DNA from 2 places in the Terribacillus saccharophilus genome. Region 1 is predicted to be linked to the other one. Evidence: a T-box and tRNA genes for the amino acid it is inferred to sense, from the RefSeq annotation. Region 1 holds a T-box; the other holds one or more tRNA genes.

The links. The T-box of region 1 lies ahead of leuS (leucine--tRNA ligase). A T-box ahead of a tRNA ligase gene usually reads a tRNA of that ligase, here a tRNA-Leu.
Region 2: it has a tRNA-Leu gene. The T-box ahead of leuS (leucine--tRNA ligase) is inferred to sense a tRNA for this amino acid. The anticodon was not compared.

Annotation. Positions count from the first base shown of each region.
Region 1 covers NZ_CP008876.1:3,405,844-3,409,275, reverse strand. Annotated here, with positions in the region: gene leuS (leucine--tRNA ligase) at 1-1,484, opposite strand, end outside; T-box leader at 1,560-1,773, opposite strand; gene GZ22_RS16955 (methyl-accepting chemotaxis protein) at 1,815-3,432, opposite strand, start outside.
Region 2 covers NZ_CP008876.1:735,602-739,033, reverse strand. Annotated here, with positions in the region: gene GZ22_RS03890 (NADP-dependent oxidoreductase) at 1-897, opposite strand, end outside; tRNA gene GZ22_RS03885 (tRNA-Leu) at 1,320-1,401, opposite strand; gene GZ22_RS03880 (ABC transporter permease) at 1,819-3,432, opposite strand, start outside.

The sequences.
Region 1 (3,432 bases):
CCTGCCCATTGAGGCATTGTATGTGTTTCGCGTTTCCCTTTCTTGCCTGTTTCAGGATCAGTGACATTCACCCAATCCGTAATATTTGCAAGTGGAGATTCACCTGTACCTGATGATTTAATTTCATCGGTTTTCGGCAAAACAAGCGGAAGCTCTTCCTCCGGCACACTTGTCATTGTGCCATCTTCCCAATGGATTACAGGAATCGGCTCACCCCAGTAGCGCTGACGGCTGAAAATCCAGTCACGCAGACGGTAGCTGATTTTTTTCGAACCTTGTTTGTTTTCTTCCAGCCAAGCGATTGCTGCAGAAATTGCTTCTTGTTTATTCATACCATCAAGGAAATCAGAATTGATATGTGCTCCCTCTCCAGTATAAGCTTCATTTTCTATATCAGCACCTTCGATGACTGCTTTTATCGGCAAATCGAAAGTCTTCGCAAATTCATAGTCGCGTTCATCATGCGCAGGTACTGCCATGATAGCTCCGGAACCATAGCTCATAAGTACATAGTCTGCGATCCAGATCGGCATTTTTTCGCCATTAACTGGGTTGATTGCATACGCACCAGTAAAGACACCTGTTTTCTCTTTTGCAAGATCTGTACGCTCCAAATCACTCTTCGCTGCCACTTCTTGTTTGTAGCTTTCAACTGCTTTCTGCTGCGCATCAGAAGTAATCTTATCAACTAGCGGATGCTCTGGAGACAGTACCGCAAATGTAGCACCAAACAAAGTATCCGGACGAGTTGTAAACACATCAAAACTTTCCTCAGTTCCTACTATACGGAAAGTCACTTCTGCACCTTCCGAGCGTCCGATCCAGTTGCGCTGCATTTCTTTCAAGCTATCTGGCCAGTCAAGTTCATCCAAGTCTTCCAAAAGGCGATCGGCATAGGCAGTAATACGAAGTACCCATTGCTTCATTGGCTTGCGGATAACAGGATGCCCGCCGCGTTCGCTCTTTCCGTCGATAACTTCTTCATTGGAAAGTACAGTACCAAGAGCAGGACACCAGTTCACTGCTACTTCATCCACATAAGCAAGACCCTTTTTATACAACTGAAGGAAAATCCATTGTGTCCATTTATAGTATTCTGGATCTGTTGTATTAACTTCACGATCCCAATCGTAAGAGAACCCAAGTTCCTTGATCTGTCTTGTGAAGGTTGCGATATTCTTTTTCGTAAATTCTTCTGGGTCATTCCCTGTATCTAGCGCATACTGCTCCGCAGGTAATCCGAATGCATCCCAGCCAATTGGATGCAGCACTTCAAAGCCTTGCATTCGCTTCATACGAGACAAAATATCTGTAGCTGTATAACCTTCAGGGTGTCCTACATGCAGACCTGCACCTGACGGATAAGGAAACATATCCAAGGCATAAAACTTTTCTTTTTCAGAGGAAGTATCTGTTTTGAACGTTTTGTTTTCTTCCCAATAAGCTTGCCATTTCTTTTCTATTTCATGGTGATTGAATGACATATCGTGTGCCTCCTGTACTCTCTTCAACTTGAACAATTCTGACCGTGAAGCAAAGAAAAAAGCCCCTCATCCCAATAATGGGACGAGAGACTTCTCCCGCGGTACCACCCAACTTTAGCGCAAATGCGCTCGCTCGACATTCCTTAACGCGGAAAACGGCAAAAAGTACTGGTAGTTCCCTTTTGCAATTATGAAGGCGAGTTCACAAGATGCCGGGACGGCTTGCACCAAAATGCCGTCTCTCTTAAGCCAAGCAGAGCTTGCTACTACTCCTTCTCCTCATCGTTCACAGTATTGTTGTGTCCAGTGTACGGAAATGCGCTGCATTTGTCAAGATTCGGCAGCTTCCGTCTGGAACACCGAAACAGCATCCTGCAATTCGCGTGTAACGCGGTCAAGCTGACGGACTGTCATTGCCAACTGTTCATAAGCACCATACTGTTCATTGGTAGAATGATGTACTACATCTATTTTTGCAGTATTTTCCTGAAGAGTACTGCTGATTTGTTCTACCCTGCCAAGAACCTCTGTACCCAATCGCTCCGATTGGACACTGCCGCTTTGAATTTGGTGCAGTCGATTCGAAATGGACTGAAACTTCTCTTCTATTTCCATAAATGAGCTTTCCATACTTTCCATAGAAGCAGTTTCTGCTTTGGCCACCTCATGACCAAACTGCACAGCTTCGGATAAACTCATCGTACCCTGGCGAATTGCTCCCACTGTTTGATAGATAGCATCAGCAGATGATTTGGACTCATCCGCAAGCTTGCGAATCTCATCTGCTACAACAGCAAAGCCTTTCCCTGCTTCACCAGCTCTTGCAGCCTCAATTGCGGCGTTTAGCGCAAGCAAATTGGTCTGTTCAGCAACCGAGGATACCGATGCTACCATTTGCTCGATCTGCTGAGAATATTGGATGAAATCTCGCAGCGACGCTTCCATCAAATCTCTGCTCTCTCCATTCTTGACCGTGAGCTGCTGCTGGTTATGTACAGTTTCCCTTCCTCGTACCGCTGCTTCTGATGCAAGCTTGCCAAGTGCGACTGTTTCGGTTGCAAAAGTACTGTTAGCACTTCCTTGCTTGTCCATTTGTTCTATTAGTGTCACCGTTTGCTGCAAATCTGTAGAAATAAGCTGCGAACCGGATGTGATTTCCCCAACGGAAGCAGCAATTTCTTTATGCAGCCCCTGCAGATTCTGATTGTCCTTATCAATTTCAGCAGACATTCCAGCTACTTCATCGCCTGCCTTTTCTATAGAGCCAATCAAGTTCTTCAGCTGTTCTGTCATTTGCCCAAAGGCTTGATTCATTTCACTGATTTCCAGACTGCCCGTCTTTTCTAACGGCTCTACCGTTAAATCACCTGCTGCAATTTGGTTCGTTCTGGACGCAAGCGCCAATAAGGGATCTGCAATCGATTTACTTGTTCTTCGAGATGTATAGTTAGTAATGAGTATGAGCAGCAGCACTCCTATAACAGAAACCACAATTACAAATGTAATCTGATTTTGCAAAGCAAGCTGTTCATCCTCATATGCTGCTGTACTATATGCGTTCGCCATATAAATATCATTCAGCAGCCCTTGAACACGGCTTGATAACCGCAGCGCATCCATCTCATTTACATTAGTCAAAAGACTCGTAACTTCCCCTTGCCAGTCATCATACTTTGCTTTTCCTGCTTCAAGATATGCTGCTGATTGTCCTTCTGATGATTGCAAAAGCTGTTTGAAGCTCGAATTGCTTTGTTCCATATAAGACCGTAAATCCGCTGCTGATGAATCGGTACGGATTGTAGTTGTATTTCTCAGTACCTGTCCGGCATTGTTCAGCTGGCTGTCCAGCTGCTGAAGCTGGAGAAGATGCTGAACTTGCTCATAACTTGAAGCATTAATTCTTATCATACTGAAAATGATAAAAGCAATGAGCACCAATGCTAATGCA
Region 2 (3,432 bases), 820 kb from region 1:
CGTTTCACTTAATTCATGTGCTTCTTGCAAAGCTTCTTCTGAAAAATCAAATACATGACCTACCTGAGGCTTAAGAGTTCCCTTCTCAAGTAATTCTCCTAATTCACTTAGCTGCTTCCCATCTGGTGTCAGCCAATAAGAGCTTGCCGTTACTTGATGTTTTTCTGCTAATGCTTCATCAGGTTGTCCCGCAATCGTTACCAGTCTTCCGCCGGGCTTTAAAACTTGGAAGCTTTTATTTAATATATCGCCGCCCATTGTATCAATGACTGCATCATAATCACTTAATTCATCTTCAAATTGCTGTGTGCGGTAGTTGATGAATTCATCAGCACCTAACTCTTTTACATATGCTTCATTTTTTTCACTCGCAGTTGTAGCAACATAGGCACCCAAATGTTTTGCCATTTGAATAGCCATACTTCCTACCCCACCAGCTCCAGCTTGGATAAGTACTTTATCACCTTTCTTGACCTTTGTATTATCCACCAGACACTGCCAAGCTGTTAACCCTGCTAATGGAATGGAGGCAGCTTCCTCAAATGTAAGATTGCTAGGCTTTTTCGCAAGTAATTCTTCATCCACTGCTGTGAATTCCGCATAAGTACCTGCAGCGGTAGTATCCGGTCGCGCGAAAATTTCATCCCCGACTTGATAATTCTTCACTTCGCTCCCAATCTCAACTATTTTACCTGCAACATCCCAGCCAAGGATAATTGGGAAGGACCAATCGAGCATCTGCTTTAAGTAACCTGCACGTAGCTTCCAGTCAATCGGATTAACTGAAGTGGCATACACCTCAACAAGCACTTGGTTTGGTTTTATTTCAGGTTTCGGCAATTCTTGCTCTACTAATACATTTTTATCGCCATATTCATTAATAATAACTGCACGCATGAAATGCACTCCCTTTTTTAAGAAATATATTTGTAAGCTTTAGTCTTGGTTCTGTCTTAAGAAGTTATTCCTTCTTGTCAGAGCTTGCTAAAAATTCAAATGAAATTCTCTGTAACCATGTATTTATTTAATACATGACTTATTTTAACCTCTAATAACTTTGAATCAAACTAAACTGCTTATAGATGGTATTTATGTTATTGATTTAAGCTCATAAGCTACTGCTATATTTAACCTAAATCCACTTATATTCTTAAACGTGCTACAACTATTGTTTTCTGATTCACGCAGATACTAGGTATCTTCGCTCTTATGTAAGTTCCAAGTATTTATAAGGTAAATCCATTAATCTAGAATACAAAAAAAGACCCTAACTTTACGTTAGAGTCTTGATTGGACAGCTTTGGCATACTGTCTAGTGATACCGGTGGCCGGGGTCGAACCGGCACTCCTTGCGGAACACGATTTTGAGTCGTGCGCGTCTGCCAATTCCGCCACACCGGCATGTCTCTTATGTATGCTGCCCTTTTCTTAAGGACAAGTTAGATTATATATGCTGCAGAAACAAAAAGCAATACAATTTTTAAAAATAACTAGTTTTTTTTGCATTACAATCTTTTTTTGAATCTAATGGCTAACTCAGGCAAAGATTTAAGATCTTTTTAAAACACGTAACTCTTATTTTACATGAATAGAATGCAATTTGGCAACTAACGACTGAGCAAATTTTAGAAAGCGCACATCCCAATAAAATTGCAATGCTTCTATTCATCGTCCCACTCATAATACATAATAGTGTGATTGCCAAATGCTCCTTACCAACTTTAAAATTCTTAATGATTTTGTATGACTGAAACCTAAAAAACTGCCGGATCCTATGTTCCAGCAGTTTCTAAACTTTTTCAAAAGCGAAGACCTTATTTAAAAGACCGATCGAATCACTTGTTTCATATAGAAAAATCGTACAACAAAGAAGTAAAATACTTGGATTACCGCAAAGCTTCCCAATACTAAAGCAGATTCAACTATTAAGTTGTAATCAAACAAACGCGATAAAGCTGTAAGTGCTACAGCACCATGAATGAGTGCCACTACAATAGGTGAGAAAAACAAAATAACAATTTGCCGGTTCACCACTTTTTTCAATTCTGATTCGGTTAATCCAATCTTGGCAATCGACTTAAATTTGCGCTTTTCTATATCAATATCCGTAAACAATCGAAAGTAGAGAAAGCTTCCAGCCGAGACAAAGAACACAATGCCGATAAATAAGCCAATAAATAATATCGGTCCATACGCTTTATTAATTTCATAAATGGAGTGATCAACTGAAAATACTTTATGCTCTATTTGCTCCTCTAACTTTTTTCCAGTTTCAATAACTTGCTCTTCATTCCCGTCATGTACATTCCATGCAGCAGTAAAATCTGTTCTTACTGGAGTTCCAAGCTGATCATAAGTGTTATCATTCACAACATAATAACCAGAAAAGCCTAGCCCTACAGCAGACTTCACTGTGTTACTTGGCAAAATTTCCTGTCCGTTATCCAGCTGAACGCCGGATGCCATCAATACTTCACTAGCTTTCTGTCCTTCCATGATTACCGCATCACTTTGTTCCATAATGATTGCCTCATTTTCCTTTGGGTGCAGTTTATTCTCATCGATTAATGCGGCAAAACGGTTATAATCAGAAGCTTTCACTATCAATACAGGCGATTCTTCCACAGAGGTATTATAAAATGCCAAGTCCGTGGATTCCATATCTGCGTCGATTTTCTGTTCATCTAAAATTGCATTGATTTTATGCATATCTTGCTCAATCACTTCGTCACTTTCGTCCAAAAAAGGACTATACGTATACGTATATGGATTCATCTCTTTTACTCCCTTTGTAAGATAAGATTGAAACCCATATAATGTCCCAATAGCACTAAAAGCTACGGTTGATATAATCGCTACCATGAAAAAGGTTCTAGCGTTATCTTTCATTCGGAACGATAAGTCACCAAATAGCAGTATGTTGGTCTTACGCCAGAAGATTGATTTATTTTTTTTCAGAAAACGAATACAATAAACACTTAATTGCGTAAACAAGATATATGTTCCCAGCGTCACCACGATAATGACTGGAATCATTACAAAGACAACACTGGCACCTTTAACATAAACAGAAGTACCATATCCTGCAATTAACAGAATAACCGCAAGGATAGATAAAATAATAGAGGCCTTCGGTTCTCCTTTGGACTTCTTATCTCCTTTAATGAGATCGACCAGTTTATTTGTACGTAAAACGAACGCCACCAAAACCGATATACAGAAAAAGAGAAAGATAAAACTGATAAACGTTATTACAATAGCCATTACTGGGAAATAAAAATCAAGAGATGCATCAATGATTAATATATTCTCAGCAAGTAAAAGGATGGATTTTGCAAATACTAGTCCTATCAAAATTCCGCCAGCTGTTGCAAAAAGTCCTATTAAAATATTCTCCATAAATACCATGAGCCGTATTTGCTTATCAGAAGC